3 regions of the Simiaoa sp. genome follow, and region 2 is predicted to be linked to each of the others. Evidence: predicted binding sites of a transcription regulator. Region 2 holds the regulator's gene; each other region holds the start of a gene.
What was found. Region 2 encodes Rex, which represses fermentation and respiration genes when NADH is low (regulators of the CRP and FNR family bind a similar motif). Its sites were predicted from a motif close to ATTGTTAANTANTTAACAAT; they were not measured.
Positions count from the first base shown of each region.

Region 1: a site for Rex is predicted at 2,516-2,535, ahead of ACTRDR_RS07320 (acetyl-CoA C-acetyltransferase). Genes of this name have one in related genera too.
Region 3: a site for Rex is predicted at 6,112-6,131, ahead of ACTRDR_RS08265 (4Fe-4S dicluster domain-containing protein). Genes of this name have one in related genera too.

Region 1 covers NZ_JBOKRY010000015.1:1,330-14,032, reverse strand. Annotated here, with positions in the region: gene ACTRDR_RS07330 (3-hydroxyacyl-CoA dehydrogenase family protein) at 1-243, opposite strand, end outside; gene ACTRDR_RS07325 (enoyl-CoA hydratase-related protein) at 298-1,122, opposite strand; gene ACTRDR_RS07320 (acetyl-CoA C-acetyltransferase) at 1,212-2,396, opposite strand; gene hpf (ribosome hibernation-promoting factor, HPF/YfiA family) at 2,628-3,155, opposite strand; gene ACTRDR_RS07310 (SH3 domain-containing protein) at 3,714-4,898, opposite strand; gene trxB (thioredoxin-disulfide reductase) at 5,174-6,097, opposite strand; gene ymfI (elongation factor P 5-aminopentanone reductase) at 6,240-6,974, shown strand; gene ACTRDR_RS07295 (HD domain-containing protein) at 6,998-7,840, opposite strand; gene ACTRDR_RS07290 (YhfC family intramembrane metalloprotease) at 7,939-8,766, opposite strand; gene ACTRDR_RS07285 (non-canonical purine NTP pyrophosphatase) at 8,814-9,461, opposite strand; gene ACTRDR_RS07280 (MATE family efflux transporter) at 9,669-11,021, opposite strand; gene ACTRDR_RS07275 (L-2-amino-thiazoline-4-carboxylic acid hydrolase) at 11,457-11,681, opposite strand; gene ACTRDR_RS07270 (L-2-amino-thiazoline-4-carboxylic acid hydrolase) at 11,781-12,413, opposite strand; gene ACTRDR_RS07265 (DUF6796 family protein) at 12,410-12,703, opposite strand, start outside.
Region 2 covers NZ_JBOKRY010000013.1:62,879-70,266, reverse strand. Annotated here, with positions in the region: partial or broken gene ACTRDR_RS07000 (hypothetical protein) at 1-361, shown strand, start outside; gene ACTRDR_RS06995 (hypothetical protein) at 463-1,440, shown strand; gene ACTRDR_RS06990 (Imm44 family immunity protein) at 1,502-1,906, shown strand; gene ACTRDR_RS06985 (ABC-F family ATP-binding cassette domain-containing protein) at 1,987-3,918, opposite strand; gene ACTRDR_RS06980 (redox-sensing transcriptional repressor Rex) at 4,057-4,698, shown strand; gene ACTRDR_RS06975 (hypothetical protein) at 4,800-5,438, shown strand; gene ACTRDR_RS06970 (NAD(P)H-hydrate dehydratase) at 5,440-6,942, shown strand; gene alr (alanine racemase) at 6,947-7,388, shown strand, end outside.
Region 3 covers NZ_JBOKRY010000018.1:31,872-44,574, forward strand. Annotated here, with positions in the region: gene ACTRDR_RS08245 (DUF1292 domain-containing protein) at 1-297, shown strand, start outside; gene ACTRDR_RS08250 (ATP-dependent helicase) at 269-2,218, opposite strand; gene gltX (glutamate--tRNA ligase) at 2,172-3,632, opposite strand; gene ACTRDR_RS08260 (trimeric intracellular cation channel family protein) at 3,776-4,426, opposite strand; gene ACTRDR_RS08265 (4Fe-4S dicluster domain-containing protein) at 4,567-6,087, opposite strand; gene tyrS (tyrosine--tRNA ligase) at 6,242-7,465, opposite strand; T-box leader at 7,560-7,834, opposite strand; gene ACTRDR_RS08275 (NAD(P)H-dependent glycerol-3-phosphate dehydrogenase) at 7,923-8,936, opposite strand; gene plsY (glycerol-3-phosphate 1-O-acyltransferase PlsY) at 8,940-9,623, opposite strand; gene der (ribosome biogenesis GTPase Der) at 9,623-10,963, opposite strand; gene ACTRDR_RS08290 (DUF512 domain-containing protein) at 10,992-12,350, opposite strand; gene ACTRDR_RS08295 (ribose-phosphate diphosphokinase) at 12,546-12,703, shown strand, end outside.

The sequences.
Region 1 (12,703 bases), on a different contig from region 2:
GCAGTCTGCACACAGGTCTTCCTTCAGACCCGGAGTGATCTTAGCTACGATAGCGTCAACTGCTTCCTGAGTCATTTTTCCTTTTTCTACCAGTCTTGCATAGCCTTTAACGATCTTTGCTTTGCCGCCTTCAGCCCATTCCTGCTTGATATCGCAGAGAGCTACTTCAAATCCGTCTACCTGGGCAAATGCCTTTGCAATGCCCTGTCCCATGGTACCTGCACCGATAATACCTACTTTCATGGTAAATCCTCCTGTTTTCTATACATTCTATCATTATTTGAAAAACTATTATAACTATTTATTCTGGAAAGGCTCTTTTACTTTTTCCTTGTTCTTGTCAAGGAAGAAAGCCATGCCATACTTCTGATCTTCTGTCTCGAAGCAGTCTCCGAACAGCTTCTCTTCAATGACTACTGCCTGATCCATATCTGCATCCAGGCCATCATTAATAGCCTTCTTGCAGTTGCGTACAGCGATAGGAGCGTTCTTGGCGATGGTTGCTGCCATCTTCTGTGCTGCTGCCAGCATTACTTCCTGTGCGCTCTTTACTACGTTGCCGTCAGCATCTACCTCGGCGCTGTATACTTCATTTACCAGACCGATTCTGTAAGCGTCTGCTGCCTTGATATTTCGTGCAGTGTAGATCATCTGCTTTGCCATGCCTGCACCTACCAGACGAGCCAGTCTCTGGGTTCCACCGAAGCCGGGAGTGATTCCCAGTCCTGCTTCGGGCTGTCCGAATACTGCGTTATCGGAACAGATTCTGATGTCACAGCTCATGGAGATCTCACAACCACCACCCAGAGCGAAGCCGTTGACAGCTGCGATCACGGGAATGGGGAAAGTCTCGATCTTGCGGAACACATCGTTACCCTTCTTGCCGAATGCTTCGCCTTCAGCCTTGGTCAGGCTGCTCATCTCTCCGATATCTGCGCCTGCCACGAAGGACTTGGCACCTGCACCGGTGATCACCAGGCAGCGAACCGTTGCCAGATCTACTGCATCCAATGTAGCGTTCAGTTCATCCAACACCTGTGAATTCAGCGCGTTCAGCGCTTTCTCACGGTTAATGGTGATGGTTGCCACATTTCCATTCTGCTCATACAAAATGTAATCCATGTTTTTACCTCATTTCACATTTCTATTCGTGTTTTCAAAACCACACTAAGGCGATAGAGATTCTACCGCCCCAGCGAATATTTATAAAATTAATCCTCGATCTTAACGATGGTGGAGCAGCCCATGCCACCGCCGATGCACAGAGTAGCCAGACCGGTCTTGGCACCTCTTGCCTGCATCTCATGCAGCAGAGTTACCAGGATACGGCATCCGGAAGCTCCTACGGGATGACCCAGTGCAATAGCACCGCCGTTGGGGTTCAGCTGCTTATCTACATCAATACCCAGTTCCTTACCAACTGCTACGGACTGAGCTGCGAATGCTTCGTTAGCCTCGATGATATCGAAGTCTTCGATCTTCATACCGGTCTTAGCCATTACCTTCTTGGTAGAAGCCACAGGACCGATACCCATAACCTCAGGACGAACGCCTGCAAGAGCACCTGCTACGAAAGTAGCCATAGGCTTAACACCGAGCTCCTTAGCCTTCTCCTCGCTCATTACAACGACAGCTGCTGCACCATCGTTGATACCGGAAGCGTTACCTGCGGTAACGAATCCGCCGGGATTGATGGCACGAAGCTTAGCCAGACCTTCGATGGTAGAACCGTGACGAGGGCCTTCATCTGTATCGAAGATGATGGTCTCTTTCTTCTTCTTAACTTCCACGGGAACGATCTCTGCCTTGAAAGCACCGTTCTTCTGAGCTTCTTCTGCCTTTAACTGGCTCTTTAATGCGAACTCATCGAGTTCTTCACGGGTAAGTCCCCACTCTTCGCAGATATTGTCTGCGGTCTTAATCATATGATAATCATTGAAAGCGTCCCAAAGTGCATCTTTGATCATGGTATCTACCATGGTTGCGTTACCCATACGATAACCGTAACGTCCCTGAGGGATTGCGTAAGGAGCCATAGACATGTTCTCCATACCACCTGCTACTACGATGTCAGCGTCGCCTGCCATGATCATCTGTGCAGCCTGGTTCACACAATTCAGACCGGAACCACATACCACGTTCATGGTAACTGCGGGAACTTCAATGGGAAGTCCTGCCTTGATAGCAGCCTGACGTGCTACGTTCTGTCCCTGACCTGCCTGGATAACGCATCCCATATATACCTGGTCAACTGCTTCGGGAGCAACGCCTGCTCTCTTCAGAGCCTCCTTGATCACGATAGCGCCCAGCTCCGGTGCAGGAGTTGTGCTTAAGGTTCCGCCCATAGTACCGATCGCGGTACGGCAAGCGCCTGCTAATACAACTTTCTTTGCCATTTGTTTGTCCTCCATTTTTTTGTTTTGTTTGGTTTGCTTTCTGAAATGTTTTTAGATTGTTATTTTTTTATCATTTCACTATTCCTATTTTAACATAGCGAAATCTGTTTTGCAACGATTTTGTCAAAAAAATAACAAAATAACTGATGCAATTTTAAACAGCCTGCCGTAAGTCCGGCAGGCTGTCTGTCATTGCTTATTTAATTGTACCTTTTTACGCTGTTTTACAGCTTATACTTCCGGCTCGATCAGTCCATAGGTGTCGCCTTTTCTCTTATAAACTACGTTCACCTGATCAGTCTCTGCATTACAGAATACGAAGAAGCTGTGTCCCAACAGTTCCATCTGGATGCAGGCATCCTCAGGATACATAGGCTTGATGTCAAACTTCTTGGTACGAACGATCTTGATTTCCTCATCATCCGTATAGTCATTCTCTACATAGGCTTTGCTGAAGGAAGCAACCGCCTGCTGTTTGTCAACGATCTTGTTCTTATATTTTTTCAGCTGTCTCTCAATGATCTCTTCTACCAGATCAATAGATACATACATATCGTTGCTTACCTGCTCCGAACGGATAATGCTTCCCTTAACCGGAATGGTTACTTCAATTTTCTGACGATCCTTTTCAACGCTTAATGTTACATGTACTTCTGTATCGGGATTGAAATACTTGTCCAGCTTGCCGATCTTTTCCTCCACTGCTGCTCTTAATCCTGGTGTAACTTCGATGTTTCTGCCAACAATAATAAACTTCATGCTGATCATCCCTTCCAAGTATTTATTTACAAAGATCACAGTAGCAACCCTTGCATTTATTGTATAGTCATTATAGCATAATAGTACAACGTTTTGCAACAATTTGAAGAGTTTTTTACTTGTTTTTGACATCCTGTATGTCAACTTTAAAATCGACAAATCGCGTCATTTTCCGATTTTTATTACATCTTCACAAAACATTCGTTCCTATTTTTTCGTAAATTCCTTGCTTCGGGAATGTGATTTTTCCTGTGGATAATGTGTATAACTTGGTGTATAAGTAACTTTTATCCTATTTTAGGGCTTTTCCCTTGTGGATAACTTTCTATGTATTTTTGCTGTTATTTTGTCGTTATTACGTTTCCGCTTGTTTTTTTGTATACTTTGTATAGTTTTGTTTTGTCAATCCCTTTTTCGTCGCATAATAATATTTTGACAAATTGCACAATTCATTGTACAACTCCATACCTTTTCACCCGTCAGAGCTGGCCCTGGCGCACAAACCATAAAAGGCACTGTGTATTTTCACACAGTGCCTTTTATGGTTATATCATTAGATTAGAAGATTCTCCGAACTGCCAGTACCTTCTTGTAATCAGCATTAGAAACGATGATACCGGTCTTGGCGGTAGATGCATGAACGATCTGACCGTTACCGATATACAGCGCCACATGACCGGAGTAACAGATCAGGTCTCCTGCCTGTGCATTAGCCAGTCCATCAACTGCTGCACCCTGGCTGCGGTCTGCGGAAGAGGAATGAGGAAGGCTTACACCGAAGTTCGCATATACACTCATTACAAATCCGGAACAATCGGTACCGTTTGTCAGGCTGGATCCGCCATATACGTAAGGATTACCAACGAACTGCAATGCGTAGTCGGCAACTGCAGTACCCATCTCGCTGTCTCCGCTGGCTGCATAAGTAACTGCGGGGGCACTAGCCGAAGAACTCTTACTGCTTCCCGCTGCCTTCGCTGCAGCTGCGGCACGGGCTTTTTCTCTCTCTTGCTTCTCCTTAGCCAGACGCTTTGCTTCTTCCTCCTTGGATTCTGCTTCAACGAACTCTGTATGAAGAGAAACAAATTCTGTGGAGACCCATCCGAGGCCTTCCTCGGTATCTACCTGTACCCAGCCATCGGTCTCATCGGATACTACCAGGTCATCCTCTAAGGGAACCAGTCCTAATACAGAAGCCTCTAAGGAAGGTTCGGTACGTACTTTTAAGGTTGTGGTGTTAACAGTTGCCAGTCTTGTACCTACCTTTTTGGCAAGCTCTACTGCTTCATCGCCGGTCACACAGTACTCGGCCTTTACATAACCGGTTACGGAACCGGAAGATATCTGATACCAGCCGTTCTCTTCGGAGATGAAGAGACCTACGGAATCGTCATACAGCTTACCGACGATCTCGCCCTGCTCACTGGGCATGCTTCTTACATTTACATAATCATTTACCTGTGCAATGACCAGATTCTTAAAAGATTCTTCCTCGGATGCTTCCGGGGTGGTGTCCATCTGATCATCACGGAGTACGGTTTCAATAATACTTTCAATCTGTTTGGTATTGTTCGTACCTGCGGACAGACTCTCTAACTTATTCCCCTTTGCCAGAGTCAGTTCAATACCACCGCTGGGAAGTACCGATGAAGACGCTGCTGCATCTGCGGTGATATTCATTCCGGAAAAAGCCATAACCGCTGCCATGGTGCACACGGTAATTTTTACAGATTTATGAGCCATTCTATCCTCCTGAAACTCTTGGAGCTATCTTGTTTTCTTAACTTACTGCTTTACATTTTCAAATGATTTGTTACGAATTTGTTACATCTGTTAACAAATATATCACGCAGCCTTCCATTTGTCAATATAGTAAATTAATTGTCAACATTTCCAAAAATCCCCATTTCATGCGGGTTTGCAGAATTTTCACGTAAAAAGAGCCACCACATGGGTGACTCTTTTCTTTAATTATTTTTCGATTTTCTTTCAAATTTCTTAATGAATCTATTACTAATCTATGACTGTTTACGAAAACGGTTGCAATAGTTCCCGGCGCTGACCGCGGCATTAGCACCGTCCGCCACAGCCGTTACGACCTGGCGCAGAGGTTTCCTGCGGATGTCACCCGCCACATAGATACCTGCTCTGTCAGTCTCTCCGGTCTCACCTGCCGGAATATAACCATCCTCACCGACTGTCACCAGGCTCTGCAGTAATTCCGTGTTGGGATGGATACCAACGGCGATGAAGATTCCCGCTGCTTCCAGATTCTTCTCTTCTTCCGTCTTCACGTTTTTAATACGCAGCTTTTCCACCATATCCTCACCGCAGATCTCCGTGACCACATGGTCATAAAGGATCTCCACGTTGGGAAGGCTCTTTAATTCCTCCTGCAATATCATGGCCCCCCGCAGACTGTCTCTTCTGTGGATCAGATACACCTTTTCACAGGTTCTCGCCAGGTAGATGGCATCCTCCAGCGCCACGTCTCCGCCGCCGACCACAGCCACCGTTCTGCCCCGGAAAAAGGCTCCGTCGCAGGTAGCGCAGTAGGACACACCCATGCCGTTTAATTCTTCCTCACCGGGCACACCAAGCTTCGCATGCTCCGCACCGGTGGCAAAAATCACCGTACGGGTCTCCAGTTCCTGATCTCCCGCGTAGACGCATTTGTAATCGCCACGTTCTTCCACACTGTGCACCGTGGCTTCTAAAAATTCCGCTCCCAGCTTCTCTGCATGCTGTCTGAAAGTCATCCCCATATCGAAGCCACTGATCCCGGGAAGTCCGAGATAGTTATCCACTTCATAGGTATTGAGAATCTGTCCGCCGCTCATGGGCTTTTCTTCTATAATAAGTAGGTTCAGCCCTGCACGCTTTCCGTAGACTGCTGCGGACAGCCCCGCGGGACCGGAACCGATAATGATCAAATCGTACATAATTTTCTCTCCTTTTGTCCAGTGTAGCAGTTCCCCTATGGAAAAGCAAGTCCATCTGTGCTACACTCGTTTTACAGGTTTTTTGCATTCGGCACTGTTTTATCTCCAAAGGTTGCCGTAGAATTCAGAAAGGATACTTTACATGAATACAATAAAGAACACACCGCTTGCTCTTGTCACCGGTGCCTCCCGCGGTATCGGCAGAGCCATTGCGGAAACTCTGGCAGGTGCCGGGTACGACCTGATCCTCACCTGCAGTCACACACTCGAAAGGCTTCAGGACGTAGCTGCCTCTTTAGAAGAAAAATACGGCGTCCACTGTACTGCTTTGGCAGCGGATGCAGCGGATCCCTCTGCGATTGAAAAAATATTTGCTTCCCTGGATCATCTGGATGTTTTAGTCAATAATGCCGGAATCTCCTACATCGGCCTGCTCACAGATATGAGTATCGAAGAATGGCAGAGTGTCATAAATACGAATCTCAGCTCCTGTTTCTATACCAGTCGTCTGGCAATTCCTCTGATGCTGCAAAAGCACAGTGGACGTATCATCAATATTTCCTCCGTCTGGGGAAACGTCGGAGCTTCCATGGAAGTTGCTTATTCCGCTTCCAAGGGCGGTGTAAACAGTTTCACCAAAGCTCTGGCAAAGGAACTGGCGCCCAGCAATATCCAGGTCAACGCCATCTCCTGTGGGGTTATTGACACTGCCATGAATCATTGCTTCTCCCCGGAGGAAATGGACGCTCTCCGGGAAGAGATCCCCGCAGACCGTCTGGGACAGCCTGAGGAAGTGGGACAGCTTGTCCTCCAGCTGATCCAGGCTCCGGCCTATCTCACCGGTCAGATCCTCACCATCGACGGAGGCTGGCAATAATGCCAGCCTCCTAATATTCTTCTCTATATTTCTGCAAGATATTCTCTCATGCGCTTTCTGATATGCTCGAACTGTTTTCTCGTATAAGGATTTTTCGACTCAAAATTCATCAGCCGATCCAAGTACCCCTGTCTTTTCACAATACGGCAGCTCTCGGGATAGACCAGCTCGTACACCAGGGAAATATGTCCCACCACATTATCCACCGCTGTTTTCTTCAGGGAACGCAGTACAGCGTGCTCCTCATCAAAGCTCTGCAACACTTCCGGCGTCACTTCCCCCTGATATAATACCTCGGTGTCCACATTGTAGATCTCCTCCAGCGGGAATTCTACATTGACCTTCAAGATATCGATCTTATCCGCATCCCGTAAAATATGGCAGAACATAGCCGTCCGTTCCTCCAGTCCCTCCGGAATCCGGTAGGCGCTGTGATAAAATACCGCTGTCCACAGAAGTTCATCGCAGGAAGCATCTTCCACGAAATCCCGGATACTGATTCCGGCGTCTGCCTGAACTTCCTCGGGCAGGCTTTCTTCGCTTCCGGAAGCAAGTCCGTGTTTCTCTTCCCAGACCTTACCAAATAAAATTCTTGCTCCGTATTTCGCATGATCGATGGAATCCGCATCAGTAAAGGTTCCATATACCCGCTGCTGCTCAAACCGTCCCACATCATGGAGCAGTCCGGTCAGCCACGCAATATCCACCTCTTCCTCCGGAAGTTCAAGGGATCTGGCGATCTGTTGGCACAATCCGCAGACCCGGTAGGTGTGTTCTATTTTCAGGCGGATCATGTCCCGGCTACTGTCATAACGGTCCGTGTATTCCTGAAATGCTGCCAATGCTTTTTCTCTGTTGATCTTCATTGTTCGTTGCCTCATATCTTTTATATCATATTTTATGACTCATGACACGTTCGCCTTTTTTTAATCCATTCCTTCTTATCTGCAGGCTTCTGTCTCCGTCAGACTTTTTTCTCTGCCAGAGACAGATAGACCAGCTTGTATACCGCTACACAGATTACTGTAACTACCATCAGCAATCCCAGCTCCAATGCCCATGTAGGAATCGTGGAGGCACACACCACAGTCAGAAAGTCCACTGCAAAATGCAGTCCGAAGGCTGCTGCCAAATGCAGCTTTCTGCCTGTCTTCACCGCACTGTATACAAGAATCGACAACGCGATCTGCAGAGCGATCGCACTGATCCGCTCCACCGGTGCGAGATAGAACTGGTAAGCCGGTGTGGTCCAGAGAACAGAGAGCTGATGGTAGGTTACCTCCTGTTGTGCGGGCTCCAATGCCGTCATAGTCTTCTCCATCAGACCACCGTTGATCATGGCTGCGGTAAGGAGATTGCTCATAGAAGACATACCAAGAATCAGAAAAGCTTCAATGCCGCCATGTCCGGCGCCGTACATCAACGCATTTTCCCGGGTAAGATGTTTTTTCAGGCAGAATTTCATGGCGATCCACCGGCCACACTCCTCAAAAAGTGCTGCTGCCAGTCCACCGTAAATCGCATACAACCAGATATTATCCCGGATCACGCTTCCGGTCACCGTCAGCACGATGGCATGACAGATCTGCTCTAAGATCATGGCAAAGCCTACGAAAATTCCACAACCGATGAAGAACGCCGGCACCCATGCCTTTGTCTTCTTATAAATAAAGATACCTAAAAATATGGGTAAACCCACGGATAATAGCAGAGATATCACCATCCCCACCATGCTTGCACCACTTACGGTTCCCCAGACCATTGCTGTTTCCGTTATGCTCTCTACTGCCATATATTCTCCTATCCGGGCGCCGCGGGGCGCTCTGCGCACTTGTTATTTCACTGTCTGCTGCCGCTTATATTCACCGTTCCCTCTTGTAAGATTCTCCGAAAAAAAGTAAGAAAACCTTCCTCTACCGCCACCTGATCCACTGCCGCCTCAGGCAGATCATAGAAATATTTCCCGGTTTCGGGATCCAGGGAAATGCTGTCCAGCGGAAACCCCTCTCTGCGGATGCTGCTGTGAGGTACATCCGTCAGCCAGAATTTCTCACTTTCCATGTCAGGCTCCATCGCCTCATATACATGTTCCTCATCCTGCACATAGCAGATGGCGTTGCGGTATTTTGCCGTAAGCCTTCCATAGTGTCTGACCAGTCCGATATAGTGCTCCAGCATCTGCTCATCCGTCAGATACACACCATTCACCGTACGCACATGTACCCCGGGCTGGACCGCCTCCGGGACATCTTCAAAATACAACCCGGAATCACAGGAAAATACAGGCATACGAAAAGCTTCATAATAAGTATGCGCTTTCTGCCTGGCATTCTCCAGAGGCGTATTGCCTGTCTCCGGGACATCGGGGATCTCCACCCCCTGTGCCCGCAGATCCTGCAGACTGATCAATTCGATGCCAAGTCCGGCTATGCGGTTCTGCATGGCAGCTGCCTTTGCCGGATTGCCGGTACCGTATAACAGTTTCATAAGCAATGTCCTGCTTCCTTTCCGGTCAGATCAGCGCCGGTGTCTGTGCCAGAACAGAGATAATCGCGATCGCCGCCAAAATCACAACAACTACCACTACTGCAACAATGATCTTCTTTTTCATATATGATACCTGCTCTTTCTAATCCTTTTATGTTTTGCATCCCTTGAACTAATGATGACATATTTCAAGGACAATTTCAAGGATTATGAAAATATTCGAGATGACTCCGCTTTCTCAGCCGGCCAGGATTTTCTGAGTGCCGCATAGGAAACCAGGAAGTTGGCAAGCCAGCCGGCCGGCACGGCAAGCCAGACAAAGTCAATGCCAAAACGCGGTGCACAGATCAAAGCCACAGACAATCGGATCGCAAGGTTAACCATATTTGCAATGAGGAACGGCCGCATGATGCCGAGTCCTCGAAGAACTCCATCGGTTGCCATTTTAATTCCCATAAAGATAAAGAAGTATCCAAGCCATCTCATATAATCTTCGGACACCTGATAGGCCAGGGCTGTTCCGTCCTTTCCCAGAAACAGCGAGGAAATCTGCGTGTGCAGCGTTTCAATGACAAGGAAGGCAAGCGCCGCAAAACACACGTCCAACACCAATGCTGCATGATAACCTTTTTTGATACGCCCGTTTTTGCCTGCCCCAAGGTTCTGGGAAACATACGGCGAAACTGCATTACCGATGGACACGAATATCAGGGAAAAAACATTCTCCACCCGCATCGTCGCCGCATATCCTGCGAGAGCCTGTGTGCCGAAGGGATTTACCACTGCCTGTACGATCATCATACCGATCGACACGGTAGACTGCTGCAGAACCGAGGGCACTGCAATCCGAAGCATCGAGTGCAGCTTACGCCCGTCAAACCACTGAAACGGGCTTTGGTATCGCCGCATCCGGTAAAGAAAAATCAAAAGTGAAAAAACAGCGGAAATACCCTGGGCAATCAGAGTTGCAAGCGCTGCACCGAATACACCAAGCCCCAGACCGGCTACCATCCAAAGATCCATCACAATATTCAGGAGCGATGAAAAGATCAGCAGCCCCAGCGGAATTTTTGATTCACCGATGGAAGTGAACATGGTGGAGAGAATATTGTACATGAACAAAAACGGAAAGCCCACAAAATAGACCCGCAAGTACAGTACCGCTTCGTCCAAAATATCGGCAGGGGTCTGTAAAGCGCTCATCATCGCATGGGAAAAGCAAAAGCCAAAGATACCAAGGAGGATACTCAGAAGTAAAAAGCTGATCAGCGACGTAGACACAATGGTTTTCATTTTGCCATACTCTTTGGCGCCGAAATAGCGGCTCACAAGCACACCAGCACCGACACCGGCACCCAGTGCCACACAAATGAAGACATTCGTCAGGGCTGCACAGGCACCCACCGCTGCCAGTGCAGAAGAACCCACAAACTGACCGACGATAATGGAGTCAGCCATATTGTATACCTGCTGAAAAAAGCTGCCGAGAATCATCGGCATTGCAAAAACCGTCAGCGCTTTCAGCGATGCATCAGTAATCAAATACTCATCCTTTGACATGATCCTATTCCTCCACAGTTTCTTCAGCATTTCTTCCACGGCTTCTTCAACACGTTCATCTGCATCTTCTGGAAGTTGGATGGCATCCAGCTTTCGCGTGAAAAGTTCAATCATCGCAGGATACTGATTTGTAATTGGGTGACTAAACCGATAAAACTGCGGCACACCTTCTTTCTTTATATGCAGCAATTCCATTTCTTCAAGCTGTTTCGATGCCCTCGATATAGAAGTGGGTGTCAGTTCCAAGTCTTTCGCAGCTTGACTTGTTGATAATTCTTGTTCGCCTCCAATCTTAACTCTTTTTGAGTTAAGATACAATATTTGAGTTAAGAACAGTTGAAAATCAACATTATCAAATATTTTTTTTTACGAAAAAAAGCCCGATGCAACATGAGCATTACACCCACACTGCACCGGATATTCCATCATCAACTTTCATATGCCCTTCTTTTTCTCCGTACCAGCAGGCGACCTTTGCATCGGGCTGTACCGGACCTTCATGCAGAAATCACAGCGGTCATTTCCACGCCCCAGCGTCATGCTTCTCTCCCAGATCAGCTTCGGATGCAACCCGGTATAGCTGATGTCATCACTGTCGCAAAAGCAGCGGCACAGCTCCGGGCAGCCATATTCTGTGCAGGTGTCGTGATAGGGACATATCGAAAGCGGTGTTCAGTTCCTTTACCTGCGCGGGAAAGCGCAGTGCCGCAGTTTCCCGGAAATCACGGAAAAATAGGTTTCCTTCCTCTTCATCGTCCGTTACCCTTTCTTTTTGTATCCGCAGTCGCAGTAGGGCCCGCCGGAGGCAAGGGTGTACTGCCGCACAAAATTTGTCACGCCGCCCGCTTCGCTCATGGTGTAGTCCAGACGGCACAAAGCAGGGGTCAGGTCGTACAGCCCCAGCTCCTTCATCAGCACACAGATGCCGCACTTGGTAAAGCGTCCCTCGTAGCCGCTGCCATCCGGGTATTCGTAAAACTCCATGTTCCACGAATAGGGATTGCGGTCGGCGGCTTTCAGAGCGGCAGTGGCTTTCATGGCAGCGATATCCTTTGCGGTGAACTTGCTTTTTCCGCTCTTACGGCAGAACCACTGCATGGGCGCTGTCATCATCGCCTTTGCGTAGTAATCCGTCAGGCAGTCTACCGCCGGGCGCTGCGGCATGGAGAGAATGAACGCGCCGAGCATTGCGCAGTTGACGATGTTCATCTTGAAGCGGTCCGCTTTTTCAAACTCCGGCAGGTCTGCAATGATTGCTTTGTACTTCGGCTTTGCTTTTTTCGTGATCGCTTGTGCCGCATCGGCATCATAGCCGAACACCGCCGTCAACTGCCTTTTGAATGAGCCCGCAAACAACACCCACATTCCCATTGGCATACCCATGTATTTCATTGCACTGCCTCCTTACATTCTCCGCATTTTGCCTTCTCCTGCAGCAACACCAGCCCCAATACCAAAACCAGCAGGTGTCCGGCGGATTCCGTGCCGTGATCGATCTGATCCAGCGGCCACGGCAGAAGCGTGAAGAGATTTCCCACAATCCCCGTAAAAACGATGGGGTTGCAGAAGGATGCCAATATCCGCTGTGCTGTGTTTTTCAGCGGGAGCATCCTTTTCCAGATCATAACGAGCATCACGACGGAAAGAAGTACATCACACAGGATATATGCTGCCAGCAGCGG
Region 2 (7,388 bases):
AAATGAGGTGTTTGAAAAAGCCACGGAACATAAGGATAACACAATAAACAATTTAAGTATTAAATATACACATCAAAGTGGAAATGGAATTTTAGGTAGAATATGGAAAAAACCAGTAGGAGTTAATGCGTACAACAAGTATCCTGATGGACAGCCTTATCAAATTAATGAAACGGCTTTTTTGGATGTAGAAAATGGATTGATCCAAACAGGTATAGCATATCCAAATTCAAGTAATGCAAAGAAGAGTTATGCCTTTTCTGAAGAACATATGAGTGGGACAGTTATAGAGTTTGCAGGTCATGCTCTTGACTTTGAGAGTACAGATTATAGGTTAAAAAATTTATATGTTGTAGAATAGGATATGAATAGGATACTCACGAAAAATTAAATTTTCGTGAGTACCTTTTTCATACTTATAAATTGTTGAAAGCTATTGGAAAATATATTGTAGAATTGGACATGGGTAAGATCATGAAAATAAAAATGAAAATTATATTACTAGTTGGTTCGTTTATAATCTTATGTTTGAGTAGCTACTGCATTTGCGCTAGAATAAAAAAATTTCAAAAGTTAAAAACAAGAGAACAAACGAAAAATTTGTGGCAAGAAGGTGAGCAACCAAATTATGAGAAGGGTAAAAAAAGTGAAGATAGAGTGTATGAAGGATATTGGGAGTTACCATTTTCTGAAATGGTCTACGCACAGGAAAACACCGTGGAGATGTTGCTAAACGAGTATAAGGATATTTCATTCGAATACCGCTTCCCGGTAGGCGAATGTAAATACAAAAATTATTTTTTAGGGCTTTTAAAAAATGATATTAATTTTCATGAAATATTCGAAGAAAAAGAAGTTTATATTGATGAAACTGGACATTTTGTAACGAAATATTGTACAAAAGATATGAAAGATCTATATTATTACTTATTTGATATGACGGGTGACGGAATTACTGATTTGTGTATATCGGATGAGAGAGAGTTTGTTTATGTAATAAGTTATGATGAGGAAAAGAAAAGACTAACATTGTGGAACGGATTTGATTCCACATGGATCAAACTAAATGGTACATGTGTGGTCAGATGGAATCGGGAAGGAATAAATCAGATTTATTATGAGTTTGATCCAAATGGTGAATTACTCAGAATGACAGGATTTATGGAAAAAGAATTCCTTAACAAAGAAACGCAAACAGGGGAAACGGCATATATCGTTTCAATGCCATACTATGAGGGAAATATAGATTCCGAAGAAAAACGAAGAATGATGCGTGAACAGGCATATTATGTAAAAGACACCGGCTTTTATTATTTTCGGGTTACACAAGATCAGTATGATCGGTTGACGGAGGCATATTTCCGGGCTGAAATGGAAGCCACTCATAATATTAAAAAGGTAAGATACACTTATGATGAAGTGATTAGTGATCTTGAGTGATTAAAATATGCATTTTGCAGGAACGATGTACAGGTTATAATAGCAGAAAGAAGGAGATCAGATGGACTTAAATATTAATTCACCGGCATATTATACCAAGGAGTATGGTGTTGACGATGACATATATTGGATGTGCCGAGAACTGTCAAATTATGTCAGGGAGAAGAAATATAGTGATGCAATAAATATTATTGGCATAGTACCAATCGTTGCACCGGCAGCTGTTTTGGAAAAAGGGCTTTGTAAAGCTCATAAGAGGTGCGAACTTAAATCTGGTTTTGCCTCAGTAAGTCTACATATTGATTACGAGGAATATGTTAATGCCGATATTGCCAGAAAGAAAACACTGATTATAAATAATATATTATCGTCAGTAAAAGCTGTTTCTAAAAAGGGCAAGATAGATTATAAACTATTCGAAGAAGACCTTCGGTCGTTCTGCAAAAACAATGATATTACGATTTAAACCTATATATTCCAGCGTTGTACCAAAAGAAGGGCATAGCCAACGACTTTATCGTTGCTGTGCCCTTCCCTTAAAAATATTTACTCTGCCAGTTCTTCCCACTGTTCATATAATTTTTCCAATTGTTCCTGGCAGGCTGCCTGCTCTTTAGTCAGCTCCTGCAATTTCGCCACCTGGGTGCCGATGGCGGGATCGGACATTTCGGTGTCGATCTCGGAGATGCGGGCTTCCAGCTCGGCAATCTTTTCCTCGCATTTTTTCAGGTCGTTTTCTTTCTTGCGGAGTCTCGCCTGTTCTTCCTTCTGTGCTTTCCAGTCCAATTTGACTTCGGATTCTGCAGCCTTAGTGGCAGCCGTGTTATCTGCATCCGCACTCTGCGGAGTACTGGCTTCTATGGCAGCCATTACGGTGTCGTGCTTTTCCAGATAGTAGTCATAATTTCCAACATAACTTACGAATTGTCCCTCCGTCAGATCCAGGATCCTGTGGGCGGTACGGTTGATGAAGTAACGGTCGTGGGAGACATACAATATGGTTCCCTCGTAACCGTTCAGGGCATCCTCCAGAATCTCCTTGGACATGATATCTAAGTGGTTCGTCGGCTCATCCAGGATGAGGAAGTTTGCGTTGGAGAGTACCAGCTTGGCGAGAGACACGCGTCCGCGCTCACCGCCGCTCAGATCACTGATGCGCTTGAACACATCCTCCCCGGTGAAGAGGAAAGCCGCCAGCACATTGCGGATCTGGGTATTGTTCAGGTAAGGATAATCGTCCGAGATCTCTTCAAACAATGTCTTCTCGCTGTGGAGCACGTGATGCTCCTGATCGTAATAGCCGATCTCAACATTGGAACCTAGGCGGAAAGTGCCCTGATCTGCGGGGACGAGACCGTTTAAGATCTTAAGCAAAGTGGTCTTACCGCTGCCATTATCACCGATGATTGCCACATGCTCGCCGCGTTTGATCTCGAAATTGACATCGGTAAAAAGCTTATGGGAGTCAAAGCTTTTGGACAGATGCTCTACAGTCAGCACATCATTTCCGCTTAAGATCCGGGGCGTCAGCGTCAGCTTCATATCCGTGCGGACCTCGGAGGGCTTTTCGATGACCTCGATCTTGTCCAACATTTTCTCCCGGCTTTCCGCCCGCTTGATGGACTTTTCCCGGTTGAAGGACTTTAATTTTTCGATAACTTCTTCCTGATGCTTGATCTCACGCTGCTGGTTCATATAGGCATTCCAGGCAGCGACGCGCAGCTGTTCCTTTTTTATGGCATAATCGGAGTAATTCCCAATAAAGGTCGTAGCCTTGGATTGATCGATCTCGATGACTTTCCCGGCAATCCGGTCCAGGAAATACCGGTCGTGGGAGACGATGAGAACGGCTCCCTTGTAATTCAACAGATAAGTCTCTAACCAGGCGATGGAGTTCATATCTAAGTGGTTGGTCGGCTCGTCTAAGATGATCAGATCCGGATTTTGTAACAGGAGTCGGCCTAACGCCACCCGGGTCTTCTGACCGCCGGAGAGTGTGGCAACCGGCTTGGAGAATTCATCTTCGGTAAAGCCCAGTCCCTTTAACACTCCGACCAGCTCACTGCGGTAGAGATAGCCGCCGCCGGTCTCGAAAGCGTGGGTGAGAGAGGTGTACTGCTTCATCAGGTCTTCCAGAGCGTCCCCATCAGCATGCTTCATATTGTTTTCGCATTCCCGGATCTTTTCCTCCAGGCGCAACAGATCCGCCTTGACGGACAACAGTTCCTCGTAAATGGTGTGAGAGGTGTCCACGGTGCTGTTTTGGGCGAGATACCCAAGTGTCTTGTCTTTCGCCAGAACCACCTGTCCGTCATCGGGAGTCATTTCTCCTACGATGATGCGGAGCAGCGTTGTTTTTCCGGCACCGTTGATGCCCACAATGGCAGCTTTTTCATGATCCTCTATATGAAAAGAGACATTTTTTAATACTTGATTTTCCACAAATGCTTTTGAAATATTCTGACAAGATAATATCATGGTAGTAAGTATCCTTTATTTCCAGCCCACACAGAACGGACTTTTTAAATTTTATTGTAACGAAAAGAAGAAAACCTGTCAATTCATTGACAAGTTTTTAACATATGGTGTATACTTAAATAATCGGAGGTGAAAGTATTGGAAGCAAAAGGAATTTCACAGGCTGTGATCGGCAGACTGCCCAGATACTTTCGATATTTGGGGGAACTTAAGGATGAAGGTGTGGAACGAATCTCTTCGCAGGAACTTTCCGGACTGATGAAGGTGACCGCATCCCAGATACGACAGGATTTCAATAATTTCGGCGGATTTGGTCAGCAGGGATATGGATATAATGTAGAATATCTGTACCGTGAGATCGGTAAGATATTAGGACTGGATAAGCAGCACAATTTCGTTATTATCGGAGCTGGTAACCTGGGCAGAGCCCTGGGTAATTATTTGAACTTCGAGCGTCGTGGTTTTATTTTCAAGGGAATGTTCGATGCGAACCCGGAGCTTGTGGGGAAAGATGTCCGTGGTGTGAAGGTTATGCCCATGGAGCAGCTGGAATCTTTTATCCGGGAGAATGACATTGATATTGCAGTACTGACGATTCCCAAGACCAGTGCCGTAGAAGTGGCTGACAAGCTGGTGGCGAACGGGATCCGCGCCATCTGGAACTTTGCGCATGTAGATCTGAACGTTCCGGAGGGAATACAAGTAGAGAATGTACATCTGTCAGACAGTTTAATGAAACTTTCGTATAATATTAACCGTTACAATTCAGATATAAAATAATGAGCCCCAGGGAAAAACAAGCGGCTGCGAAGCGGGATGAAGAGTGCGATAGCACGAATTCGTGAGCTTACGAGAGAGTAAGGCATAAAGGGAGTGATATTATGGGCAACGATAACGCAGGAGAAAATGCGAGGAACCGGCAGGAAGCTTTTAAAAGTGCACTTGTTGGGAAACATTTGCCCGTACTCACCCTGGATAATAAGTGGTACAAGCTGCTGAATAAGACTGGTTCTGTTCCGTTAAAAGAGACGGAGGATGCTCTGAATCAGCTGTTAAAAAGACAGGGAAAGCTGAATACGGAGTCGAAGGAAATCCGTAATCTGAAAAAGAAGCTGATGAAAGAGATCGTTCCCATGGTGAACGAAGCGGATCAGCAGGGTGAGAACAGCAAGCTGAACAAGCAGATCGAAGAACATAAGCGACTGATCGAAGAATGTAATGAGAAGCTGGAAGCTTATGAAGATGAGCTGAAAGACCTCCCCCGGGAGATCGAAAGATTAAATCTTCAGCTTATGATGTTTACTATGGAGTGCTGCTATGATATTATGAAGGATAATGACAAACAGATCAATGATACTGCGGAGTGGGTGAGTGCTATTCGCATTGAACTGAAAAAACGTCTGATCGAGAAACAGCAGATGGAGCAGCAGAATCAGGAGATCTATAACTACATGCATGACATCTTTGGTGCAGAGGTGGTCAATCTGTTTGACATGAAATATAATCCGGAGCAAAAATAGTATGAAATATCTGGTAACTGCACAGGAAATGAAGCAATACGATAAGAATACCATAGAGTACCTCGGCATACCGGGGCCGGTCCTGATGGAGAGAGCGGCTCTGGCAGCGGAGGATTTTATAAAAGAGCGCTTTGATGCCGTGAAAGAACGGACGAAAGTGCTCATTTTTGCTGGTATGGGGAACAATGGCGGCGATGGCCTGGCGTTAGCAAGACTTCTTGCGGCGGACGGATACGCAGTCGCGGTAAAATGCGTGGGAGATATGCAGAGAGCTACCAAGCAGTGGAAATCGCAGTGGCAGACGTTGCAACATTTTCCGGTGAAGACAGACAGTAATATTGCGGTGGATGAATATAATGTAATTGTAGACGCCCTCTTCGGCGTGGGATTAAGCCGCCCTGTGGAGGGAAACTATGCGGATGCCGTAAAAGAGATGAACAAGGCAGAGGGATTTAAGCTGGCACTGGATGTGCCAAGCGGTATCTGCTCAGATACCGGCAGAGTGCTGGGTTGTGCATTTCTGGCGGATGCCACGGTCACTTTTGGTTTCTGTAAGAGAGGACTGGTACTGTATCCCGGTGCGGAATACGCCGGAGAAGTCCGGACTGCGAATGTGGGGATCGGACAGGAGAGCTTCTTAGGACAGGAACCAGAAATGTACACTTATGAGAAAGGTTCCGTACAGTTAATTAAGAGAAACGCTTCAGGGAACAAAGGAACCTTCGGCAAAGCACTGCTTGTTGCAGGAAGTAACGGCATGGCGGGTGCAGCCATTTTGGCGGCGAAAGCAGCCTATCGTACCGGAGCCGGCATGGTAAAGGTGATTACCGCGGAAGAGAACCGACAGATCATACAGCAGGGGATTCCGGAAGCGTTGTACGGCTCCTGCAGACAGCTGACGGAGAGCTTAGACTGGGCGGATGTCATCGCCATAGGTCCTGGCATCGGCAGAGAAGAACAGGCACTGCAATGTCTGAAGACCGTGGTGGAGAGAAGCAGGAAGCCGCTGGTGCTGGATGCAGATGCCCTAAACCTCCTGGCAGAGGAGAACGGCAGGATGCTGGCAGAAGAACTGCGCGCCCAGGGTGCGGAAGGCAGAGTGATCCTTCTGACACCTCATGTGGGGGAAATGTCAAGACTGCTAAAACGGACGACCTCAGAGTGCAAGGACGACCTCCCCACATGTGCGAAAATACTGGCCAAGCGATTTCATGCCGTAGCAGTTGCCAAGGATGCGAGGACTGTGGTATGTAAGGAACAGGGAGCCTGCTATCTGAATACCACGGGCAACAGCGGAATGGCTACGGCAGGCAGCGGAGATGTGCTGACCGGCGTGATCCTGGGATTGCTGGCGCAGGGAATGGATGCCCCGGAGGCTGCGACCTGTGGCGTATATCTGCACGGCATGGCAGGTGATCTGGCGGCCGGACTTCATACCGAATATGGTGTGATGGCGGGAGATATCGCCGAATGTCTGATGAAAAATCAAAATAAGAAAGCGTGAAAATATGACGAGAGAACTGCAGGAAAAATTAGAGTCCTATCAACGGGTATGGGCGGAAGTGGATCTGGATGCCATCTGGGAAAATATGGTCCATATGAAAGAAAACATTGCGGAGAACACGAAAATACTGGCAGTCATTAAGACGGACGGATATGGTCATGGTGGTGTCCCCATCGCTAAAATGTTAGAGCAGCTGGATTTCATGTTCGGCTATGCAGCAGCTACTTATGAAGAGGCACATGTACTCAGAGAAGCAGGCGTGAAGAAACCGATCCTGATCCTGGGATATACTTTTCCCTATTGCTACGAAGAACTGATCCGGGAGGAGATCCGTCCGGCAGTCTACCGCAGGGATACGGTGGAAGAGCTGGCCGCAGCAGCGGCAAAGGTCGGAAAGAAGGCAAAGGTTCATATCAAGGTAGATACCGGCATGGGCAGAATCGGCA
Region 3 (12,703 bases), on a different contig from region 2:
ACCGTTGAGCTGGAACTGGAAGATGGCACTGTCGTAAACTGTGCGATCATCACCATTCTCACCGTGGAGGCTAAGGATTATATCGTGCTTTTGCCTCTGGATGAAGACGGCGAAAACGAAGACGGAGAAGTATGGTTCTACGGATATGCCGAGAATCCGGATGACCCGAATGAAGAGCCTGTTCTCGAATACATTGAAGATGATGATGTCTACGAAAAAGTTGCCGATGCTTTTGACGAGTATCTGGACAGTTGTGAATTCGATGAGATCATCGACGATAACGATTCAGAGGAATAAGGAATCTGGATGGGAACCTGGGACGCTCTGCTGTACCTGTAAGGCAGAGAAGTTCCAGGTCTTTTTTTGCTCTGGTCATTGCCACATAGAAGATCCTTCGCTCTTCTTCAAGGTGTTCCGTATCCTGTACATTGCCATGAGGAAATGTCTTCTCATTACAGTCCGGGATCCACACGTGATCGAATTCCAGTCCTTTGGATGCATGCACGGTAAGTAAACGGATCTGGCAATCTGCGCTTTCTTCCCTGCCCTTCTTAGGATGATGCTCATTTTCCTTTTGCAGCTGTTCTCTGTAAACTTCCTGTGCTTCCTGCCATTCCCGCAGCGTTTTATACTGCCCTGCTTCCTCCGTGATAAAATCTAAAATTTCCATCCATTCTTCCGTCTGTTCCATCCTCTGTCTCTGTTGCAGATAATTCTCGTATCCACAGGCTTTTCGAAGGAACCATACTGCCAGCTTCAGATCTGTATTTTTCACGAATTCCATCTGTCTCCTTAATAGTCGTACGGCATCGTAAGCACTTCGCAGATAGCCAGCCCCTGTTTGTCTCATCAGATCCGCATAGTAGTGTTCCAGTGCCTGCAGGGATACCTCACCTCCAAATGCCTCTCGCGAAATATTCCGAAACGGCTTATTGACCACTCGCAGATAATCCGCTCTCGCCGCCGTCCCCTGCGCTATCCGAAGATATGCAAGAATATCCTGTACAATAAAATGGTCATAAATATTTTTCCCATGTTCTTTTATGGAAAACGGAATTCCTTCCCTGGTCAGACCGGCTGCCACGCTCTGCATTGCCAGGTTGGTACGAAACAAGATCCCATAAGTTTCTCCCTCTGTCCGATCCTTTAATTGTCGCATCAGAAACTGCAGTTGTTCCTTAGCACCACTAAACTCCCGAATTCTAACATGATAATTCTTTTTATCCATCTTGCCCAAGTGCCGCCTGTTGGCTTCACAAGGTTCCAGATTCTTTGGGAATCGATCACTGTTCTCCGCTATCACCGCCAGGGATGCTTCCACAATATCCTGATGGCTGCGGTAATTCGTCGAAAGTATGATCTGTTTTGCCCCGAATTCCTGTACAAACTGCTTCATGCAGGCAGGTTTAGCTCCACGGAACCCGTAAATCGCCTGATCATCATCTCCCACTGCGAATACATTTTTATGCTTCTGGGCCAGTAGCCGCACAATGCAATACTGTCTGTAATTAATATCCTGAAATTCATCAATTAAAATATAAGAAAAAAGATTCTGCCAATAGGCCCGCATTGCGTCATCTTTTTGCAGAAGTTCCTCACATTCCTTCAGCATATCGTCAAAATCCAGTCCCCGGATTCTTTTTCTCGCTTCCTCATACCCGGAATAAACCTGTGCAAAGTCATTCTTCCATTCTTCCGGAAGTCTGTCCATGCTGCTTTGCAGATCGCCGGTATTTTTATAATAACCGATTGCTGTGAGAAGGTTTTTCGCCAGCTCCGGCAAGTCTGTGGCGGACAATGCGTTGTGTGCTTTTATTTTTTTCAGAACCGGATAAATCAGTTCCTTTTTCTGTTTTTCATTTAAAATATTACCTGGTGAAACTCTGCCCGATCTGAGCAGTATCTGATAAAAACAAGAATGAAATGTTCCAAAGTTGACGGTGGTATGTTGTGGAGAAATCTGTAAAAAACGCTGTCTCATGGAGACCGCCGCTTCTCTGGTAAAAGTGATTACCAAAAGCTTCTGTGGCGGGATCTGTTTCTCATGGATCAGATAGAGGATTCTCTGTGTAATGGTAAATGTCTTGCCGGAGCCCGGGCCCGCCAGTACCAAAAGCGGACCCTCTCCGAACGTCACAGCCTCCCGCTGGGAGGGATTATAATTTGTAAGATCAGACATTTGCCTGTAATAATTCGATTCCTTTGCGGATTCTTGCAAGAGATTCCTCCTTGCCCAGGACTTCCATGATCTCCGTAGCACCGGCAGGTGTCATCTGCTTGCCGGATACAGCGGTACGAATCGGCCACATCACATAACCGTTCTTGCAGCCCTTTTCCTCCACATATTTTACAAGAGCCTGATACAGCCCGTCATTGCTGTAATCCTCCTGTGCCTCCAGGATCGGAAGCAGGTCTTTTAATACCTCCAGAGAACTCTCTGCGGTAGTCTTCATCTTCTTATGTGTGTACATTGCCACATCATACTCCGGAAGTTCCTCGAAGAAATCTACCAGTCCGGTGATATCCGGGAATACTTCAATTCGGGTCTTTACCATGGCTGCGATCTTCTTAAGATCTAAGGGTTTACTGATCGCATTCTTCAGATAAGGTTCTGCCATCTCGTAGAATTTATCGAAGTCCATAGCCTTCAGGTACTCGCCGTTCATCCAACGCAGCTTTACAATATCGAAGACTGCGGGAGACTTGCTGATACGATGATAGTCAAACTCCTTGATCAGTTCATCCAGAGAAAAGATCTCACGATTATCCTCCGGGCTCCATCCCAGCAGTGCCACATAGTTGACAATTGCCTCGGTAATGAATCCCTGATCGATCAGGTCCTCGAAGGAAGCATGTCCACTTCTCTTAGACAGCTTCTTGTGGTTCTCATCGGTGATCAGGGGCAGATGGATATATACCGGCACCTGCCAGCCGAAAGCATCATACAGACGCACATACTTCGGGGAGGAGGACAGATATTCATTGCCTCGTACCACATGCGTGATATTCATGGTATGGTCATCTACTACGTTGGCAAAATTGTAAGTAGGATAGCCGTCGGATTTGATCAGGATCATATCATCCAGCTGGGAATTATCTACGGTAATGTCTCCGTATAACTCATCGTGGAATGTTGTAGTTCCTTCCTTGGGGTTGTTCTGACGGATGACAAAAGGCTTGCCAGCAGCGAGATTTGCCTCGATCTCTTCCTTGGACAGAGACAGGCAGTGCTTGTCGTATACGGTGATCTCCTTACCGTCCACCACCTCGGTCTTCAGGGAAGCCAGTCTCTCCTTATCACAGAAGCAATAATATGCCTCGCCCTTATCGATCAGCTCCTTGGCATATTTCATATAGATACCGGTCTTCATACGCTCACTCTGTACGTAAGGACCGTAGCCGCCGTCCTTATCGGGTCCCTCATCATGTACCAGTCCGGTCTTCTCCAGTGTACGATAGATGATCTCGGTAGCGCCTTCCACATAGCGCTCCTGGTCGGTATCCTCGATACGGAGCATGAAATCTCCGCCGGCATGCTTTGCAATCAAAAATTCATATAATGCGGACCGCAGATTACCTACATGCATTTTACCGGTAGGGCTGGGTGCGTATCTTGTTCTGATCTTTGTCATTTTCTCCTCATTTCCGCAGGGAATTCATCCATATCCGGGCTACGGTCTTCCGGTATACGCTTTCCTGCTTATATATTCCTGTCCACCATCTCCCGGGCAGACCTCTTACTTATTCTACCGCCTTTTTTCAAAAACTGCAACAGTTAAGACAAGGATTTCGGATGGGGAAGGTTCCATCTGTAATGCGCTGCCAGGAAACGGATCGCCATGACAACGAAAGCTCCGATGAATACCGCCGGCAGTCTTCCCCATTCTCTGTATATCCACACGCAGCCCAGTGCTCCCATAAGGGATGCACTGGCATAAATATGCTTTACAAAGATGTAAGGTTCCTCCCCTGCCATCATGTCACGCATCAGACCGCCGCCTACACCGGTAAGCATTCCTATAAACACCAGCAGGAAGGAATTATCAGGATATCCATTATCAATTCCCGACATCACACCCAGGGATGTAAAGATTCCCAGGCCTACGGAATCCATGATCAGCATGGCCTTGTCATAAAAAGTTCCCAGTCTGCCACTTAAAAGATCATGCTTGATATACAGCAGTATAAAAATTGCCAGTGACGTAATCACTGATACCACAACATACACCGGCTTTTCCAGTGCCGAAGGCAATTTCCCCAGGATCACATCCCTGGTCATACCTCCTCCCACTGCCGTCACTACACCCAACACGCAGATACCGAAAATATCCATTCGTTTTCGAATCCCCACCATGGCACCTGACGCGGCGAAAGCGATGGTTCCTAAAATTTCCATGAAAAAAATAATACCGTCCTGAATGTTCATAATCTATTTCTCCTAAGAGTTCTCCACGATATTTTATAGTATCTTTCTTAAAATAACAATAGCTAATTTACCGACATTAAAAAGGAACCATCACGCTTTTTGTGATGATTCCCTTTCCCGACAAAATTTCTATCCTATGTTTATTCTTTTTCCAGTTCCACCATTTCCTGATCCACACTTTCATCAGGTACTTTCTTCTCTGCTTCGTTCTTGAACTTGTCCACGGCTCTGGCTGCTACGGGAATAGCAATGTTGGTGCCGGCTCCGGCAATACAGCCTCCGGGGCAGGCCATACCCTCGATCAGGCAGCCGTTCATCTTACCGGCTTTGGCAAGGAGCAGGGCTTTCTTACATTCTGCCAGGCTCTCCGCATGCTGAATGTTCACCGGTGTTCCCGGATAATACTGTTCGATACACTCCTTGATAGCATTGGCAACGCCGCCTGCCACGCCGTAACCTCTTCCGGCTGCGGTAGCATCCTTCATCTCATCCATGGCCTTGATCTCATCCAACAGGATTCCCTTAGCTTCGAACATACCGGTCAGTTCCTCAAAAGTGATAACAAAGTCTACATCGGAACGAACGGTACGTCTGCTGGCTTCCAGCTTCTTGGAAGCGCAGGGGCCAATGAATACTACGGACGCATCCGGATGTTCCTGTTTGATCAGACGGGCCGTTGCAACCATAGGGGTTAATTCATTACTGATCTTATCAATGGTCTCAGGGAACAAATTCTTCGCCATTACAGACCAGGAAGGACAACAGGAGGTCAGGGCAAACTGCTGCTTACCGGTAGCAACCTCCTTCACGTAGTGCTCCGCTTCCGCCATACATCCCATGTCAGCGCCCAGCGCTGTCTCATAGACATCCGCAAACCCCAATTCCTTCAACGCTGTCTTGAACATCTCAGGTGTCACCTTCGGGCCGAACTGTCCGGCAAATGCAGGTGCTACCTGGGCAATGATCTTCCGGCCGGACTGCATGGCACGGATCAACTGGAAGATCTGAGACTTGTCAGCAATCGCTCCAAAAGGACAACTTACCATACACTGACCGCAGGATACACATTTCTCATTGTCGATCACGGCTCTTCCCACATGGTCAGATGTAATAGCTCCAATACCGCAGGCAGCCTTACAGGGACGCTCTTTGTGACAAATCGCATCATAAGGGCAGATTTCACGACACTTTCCACACTTGATGCATTTTTCCTGATCAATAACAGACTTGCCGTTTTTCATAGAGATCGCACCCTTGGGACAAACACTCTGGCAGGGATGTGCCAGACACCCCATGCAGGAGCTGGTCACCTCATAACGGTTCTCCGGGCAGGCATTACAAGCCGACGGAATGACCTGCATCAGAGGGGGCTCGTAATATTTTTCATCAATATTACTCTCTTCCAGTCCCTGTGTCAGATGTCCGGGATGCTCACGGTTCTCCGGGCGTAAGCTCATACCCATGGCCAGACGGATGCGCTCACGGATGATCGCTCTGTCACGATAGACGCTCTCCCAGAACTCCGACTCTTCATAGTCTACGATCTTATAAGGCAGCGCCTCCATATCATCTTTCAGATTCGTGGAATTGTAAGCCAGATTAGCCACTTCCTTAAATACTCTTCTTCTCCGCTGTCTTACCGGAGTATCGATCCCTCTCATGCTGCTCATATCACATTACCGCCTTTTGATATTTTTTTAACATACTACCCATATTAAACCATACTGCACCTGTAAATGCAAGAAAAATCACAATAAAAATAGGATCCTTCACTGTTTTTCGTGAAAGATCCCATCTTTAGAATTTTTATTCTTTTTACTTCATAACGACTCTCTTGAAGTTCTTCTTACCTCTGCGGACTACCAGACCCTCTCCGTCAAACTGCTCGGGATCGTAAGCGGTCTTCACATCTGTAACCTTTTCATCCGCTACGACAACACCGCCCTGTTCTACGGCACGTCTTGCTTCACTGCGGGATGCGGACAGTCCGGATTTCACCAGAACACCGAGAATATCAATCTTACCATCGGTAAAGTCTGCCTCTGTCAGCTCACTGGTAGGCATTTCTGCGGCGTTGCCGCCGGTAAACAGTGCTCTTGCACTCTCCTGTGCCTTCTTAGCCTCTTCCTCGCCATGTACCAGATTTGTCAGTTCGTATGCCAGAATTTCCTTCGCCTGATTTAACTGGCTTCCTTCCCATTTGTCCATCTCATCGATCTGCTCCAGAGGCAGGAAGGTCAGCATACGCAGGCACTTCAGGACATCAGCGTCTGATACATTTCTCCAGTACTGGTAGAACTCGAAAGGAGTAGTCTTGTTGGGATCCAGCCATACGGCACCCTTCTGGGTCTTACCCATCTTCTTACCCTCGGAATTTAACAGCAGGGTGATGGTCATAGCATAAGCATCCTTGCCCAGCTTTCTGCGGATCAGCTCGGTGCCTCCTAACATATTGCTCCACTGATCATCACCACCAAACTGCATGTTACAGCCGTATTTCTGGTATAAGGTCAGGAAGTCAAAGCTCTGCATGATCATGTAGTTGAACTCTAAAAAGCTTAAGCCCTTCTCCATTCTCTGCTTGTAGCACTCTGCGGTCAGCATACGGTTAACGCTGAAGTGTGCTCCCACATCTCTTAACAATTCCACATAGTTCAGATTCAGCAGCCAGTCCGCATTATTAACCATCAGTGCCTTACCGTCGCCAAAATCAATAAAACGGCTCATCTGCTTCTTGAAGCAGTCTACGTTATGCTGAATGGTCTCCTTGGTCATCATGGTACGCATATCGCTTCTGCCGGAGGGATCACCGATCATTGCAGTTCCTCCACCGATCAGAGCGATGGGCTTGTTGCCTGCCATCTGCATTCTCTTCATCAGACACAGTGCCATGAAATGTCCCACGTGAAGACTGTCTGCAGTAGGATCAAAACCAATGTAGAAGGTAGCCTTTCCATTATTGATCAGTTCCTTGATCTCCTCTTCATCTGTCAGCTGTGCCAGCAGTCCTCTGGCTTTTAATTCATCAAATACTGTCATTTTCTCTTCTCCTTTTTGGGTTCTTTTACTCTGTATACCTTTTTGCATTTTTTGGGAATCGGCTCCAAAGGCACTAAAAAAGCCCGCCCCTTTTCAAAAGGACGAGCTTGATCACTCGTGTTACCACCTAATGTTCCCGCCAGACTCACATCTGACAGCTCAGTAAGTATCTATCAATACTTCGGCCGATATCGGGGCCTGCCGTCCTGATCTACTCGTTCGGAATCCTCTGATAAAAATCTTCTGATCCTTCTCTTTCCACCGGCTGCTCCGGGATGTATTCCTGCTCTGCTTCTGTGCGCCTCTCACCTGCCGGCTACTCTCTGTCAGAAGTGGAGGAACAGTACTTCTTCCCTTCATTGCATTCTTCTTATCATATGTTTGCGCTAAACATGAACTTATTATAGCCAGTTTGCGTTTTTCTGTCAACACCAAAAATATGATCTATTCTCACGATTTATTCTTCAGGCCAGGGCAGATGGGATACTTCCAGCTTCTTGTCACGAAGCATCAGTTCTTTTACGGCCTGATCCGCAGGCTTACCGTCAAAGAGCACTTCATTTACCTGCTCAATAATAGGCAGCTGAACCTCATATTTTTTCGACAGTTCCATGGCAGCCTTGGCAGAATACACGCCCTCTACCACCATCTGAACTTCCTTCATTGCTTCCTCGTAGGACTTGCCCTGCCCGATCAGGATACCGGCACGACGGTTACGGGAATGCATACTGGCGCAGGTCACGATCAGATCTCCGATACCGGTCAGACCACAGAAGGTCTCGAAATTACCACCCATGGCAGTACCAAGTCTGGCGATCTCGGTAATGCCTCTGGTGATCAGTGCTGCCTTCGTATTGTCTCCGTAGCCCAGTCCGTCGGCAATACCGGCAGCCAGCGCTACTACGTTTTTCAGAGCACCGCCCAGTTCAATGCCCAGTACATCCGGGCTGGTATAGACACGGAACACCTCGTTCATGAACAGATTCTGCACATATTCCGCACAGCTTTTACTCTTAGAACCCGCTACGATCGTCGTGGGGATACCACGGCTGACTTCCTCCGCGTGCGTCGGTCCGGACAGTACCGCTACCTGTGCCTGGGGGATCTCATCTTCGATGATCTGTGCCTGGGTCATCAGGGTATGCTCCTCGATTCCCTTGGAGACGCTGACGATTCTCTGTCCCTTCGCCACCAGCGGGCTGATGCGGTGTGCCGTGCTTCTGGTGTAGGAGCTTGCCACTGCCATAACTAACAGATCCTTACCCTCGATCGCAGATTTATCATCCGTAGTAAAGATCATATCCTCCGGGAGCTTTACTCCCGGCAGCATCTTGTGTTCGTGCTTCTCCTGAAGCATCTGAATCTCTGCAGGAACTGCAGACCATACCGTCACCTCATGTCCGTTCTTATGTAATACCACTGACAGACCGATGCCCCAGCTTCCGCCGCCCAATATACATACTTTTGCCATAGCTTATTTATCCTCCCCGGATATTTCTGTCTGCGTTTCTGTTGCCTTTTTCTTGAACAGATAAGTCTTCCTCTCGTTCCCGTGAAGCAGACGGACAATGTTCTGTCTGTGCTTCCAATATGCCATAACCGTGAGAAATGCAGTAATTGCATACATCTCATACAGCTGTGACTGCGGCATGGCACCGAACAGTCCCATCTGTCCGCAGACTACCATTTGGATCATAAATCCAGCATATACCAGCAGTGATCCCAGAGACACGTAATGTGTGGTCAGAAAAGCGCCAAAAAACAGTACCACACCCATCACGATAAAATAGGGGTGGAAAGACAGAATCAGTCCTGCGGTGGCAGCGATACCCTTTCCGCCCTTAAATCCCATATAAAACGGAAAGTTGTGTCCGATAATGGCTCCTGCGCCGGTGTACAGACACAGCAGATAAATATTCTCCGGATGTCCGGTACTGAACAAGGCTCTGGTGATACATACGGCGATGATACATTTTAAACAGTCTCCCGCAAACACGATCAGTCCCGCCTTCGTTCCCAATACTCTTAAGGCGTTGGTGGTACCGGCATTGCCGCTTCCGTACTTACGGATATCGATTCCCTTTGTCTTGCCATAAAAATATGCAGTCTGAAACAGTCCAAATACATAGCCGATGAGTAAACAGATAACACGTTCCATTATTGATCTTTTTCCTTTCGTTCTCTGATGATAAATCTGAGGGGAGTCCCCTTGAACCCAAAGGTCTCTCGGATCTGATTTTCAATATATCTGGTATAGGAGAAATGCATCAGCTCCTTATCGTTTACAAAGATCACGAAAGTAGGCGGTTTTACCGCTACCTGGGTAATATAGTACAGTCTCAGTCTCTTACCCTTATCGGAAGGGGGCTGCTGCATTGCCACAGCCTCTGCCATGATCTCATTCAGCACACCGGTAGCCACACGCATGGCGTGGTTCTCGCTGACAATATCGATGGTCTCGAACAGCTTGGGCAGTCTCTGCCCCGTCTTCGCAGAGACAAACAGAAGCTCCGCATAAGGCATGAAGGATAAGGTATTGCGCACCTTTTCCGTAAATTTGTAAATGGTCTTGTCGTCTTTTTCGATGGCATCCCACTTATTCACTACAATGATCGTCGCTTTGCCTCTCTCATGTGCGATTCCGGCGATCTTCGCATCCTGCTCCGTAACGCCTTCTTCCGCATCGATCATCAGTACCACGACCTCCGCACGCTCCACGGCACTGACGGTACGGACGATCATGTAACGCTCCAGTTCTTCCTTGATCTTATTCTTACGACGGAGTCCCGCAGTATCAATGAATACATATTCCTTGCCATTATAAGTGATCTCAGTGTCCACCGCGTCTCTGGTAGTACCTGCGATATCAGATACGATCAGACGGTTCTCACCCAGCAGCTTGTTGATCAGGGAAGACTTACCTACGTTAGGTTTACCGACGATAGCCACACGGGTGCGATCATCCTCCTCTTCCTCTGCCTGTTCCTTATCAAAATATTCGGTTACAGCCTCTAACATGTCACCGATTCCCAGACGGTTCACCGCAGAGATCGGATGAGGATCGCCGATGCCCAGATTGTAGAATTCGTAAACATCCGCCATATACTTCTGGAAACTGTCTACCTTGTTGACTACCAGTACCACCGGCTTGTGGGAACGGCGCAGCATGTCCGCCACCTTGGAGTCAGCGTCCACCAGCCCTTGCTTTACATCTACCAGGAAAATGATCACATCCGCCGTCTCCATGGCGATCTCCGCCTGCTCTCTCATCTGGGACAGGATCACATCCTTGCTGTCCGGCTCGATACCGCCGGTGTCGATCAGCGTAAATGTCATATCCAGCCAATGGATATCCGCATAAATACGGTCTCTGGTAATACCGGGCGTATCTTTTACGATAGATATATTTTCGCCAGCCAATGCATTGAACAGGGTGGATTTACCTACATTCGGGCGTCCCACCACCGCAACGATGGGCTTGGATTTTCTCTTTGCCATAATTTCCTCCATTCTTACTTCTGATATCTTAGTTCTGCCCGGAACCTTCGATTCCAAGCAAAGCGTCCACAAGATCATATCCGCTTGATTTTACAATATTCACAGGAACTTGTAAAGCCCCCTCCACGTCTGCCAGCGTATAATCGTCCAGAAACAGATCTGCTCCGCTTCTGAGGACATTCCGGGGAAGATACAACGCTTCTCCCAGGTTTTTATCCTTTAACTGCTTCACGATATCCTGCCCGGTCAGAAGCCCGGATACGGTGATCATCTCTCCGAAAAATTCATTGATGATCTCATAGACCTGGATCCGAAGCCCGGGATATTCCTGCATCAGTTCTTCCGACATTCTCTTTAAATAAGGAAACGCCAGTCTGCCCGTCGCCAGGGAGATCTCCCTTGTCCCTTCCCAGGGAAGCTTTGCCCCGGAAGCTTTTTCTATGATACGTCTCTTTAGCGCGTCGTGGAACTCATCCAATAACAGCCGGATCATGCCTACGCCGTTCTCCAGCTGCAGATAACCATCGTAACGTTCCTCCTCCGGCACCTCTCTGCCCGCTAAGATATACCACTCGTCACTCGCCTGGATAAAATGGGTGCCATATTTCTCCATGCAGATCTTCTGGTATTTCTCGATCAGGTCAATGACCTCGCCCGCATCCTGCGCATTGAATGGTTCTAACGGATACAGCCCCTCACGGTATTTGGACAATCCAACCGGTACCACGGAAACGCTCTCCACATTCGGCAGATATTCCATCAGCTTCTGAATGCTGTATTCCAGTTCCTTACCGTCATTCACGCCCTTACACAGTACGATCTGTCCGTTCATCCGAATCCCCGCAGCATTTAAAGTATCCACCTTTTTCAGAGCATCTCCCGCGAAACGATTGTTCAGCATTTTACACCGAAGCTCGGGATTCATGGTCTGGAACGAGATGTTGATGGGGGACAGATGATATCTGCAGATCCGGTCGATATCATGGTCCGACATGTTGGTCAATGTCACATAATTGCCCTGTAAAAAAGACAGGCGGGAATCGTCATCTTTGAAATACAAAGTATCCCGCATGCCCTTCGGCATCTGATCGATAAAGCAGAAAATGCATTTGTTATGACAATGCCTGTATTCATCCATCAGACCGTTCTCAAATTCGATTCCCAGGTCCTCATCGAATTCCTTATCGATCTCTAAGAGCCACTGCTCTCCATCCGGCTTCTCCACCAGCATTTCAATATAAGTATCCTGGGTCAGAAACTGATAATCAAAAATATCCTCGATCTCCGTATTATCTATCGCCAGTACCTTATCTCCCGGAGCAATCTCCAGTTCCTCTGCGATACTGCCCGGCTTTACCGTTTTTACAATATGTTCTTTTTTCTTCATTTTAATCCACCTAACCAGCTTTCTTCTATCCATTGTACAAGAAATTCCTTGACGTGTCACTAGCATAATGATATAAATTAATTGTTATACTCTGAGCAAAAGGCAAGCATCGAAGATGCAGCTTTGTGAATGAAGCTCTGAATATATTTTCGAAATATTTTTACAAACAATAAAAGCTCGTCCAGGAGGGACATCATGCCTAATTTACATGAACTGGAAAATGCCATGCCCGTGGCTCCTTTGAAGATCATCGCTCTGCCTTCCGCAGAAAAAATGGGACGCCGTATCAACGATTACATGGTTGAATTCCGTAAGAGTATCCACAATGACAAAGTTAAAAATGATCCTGCTTT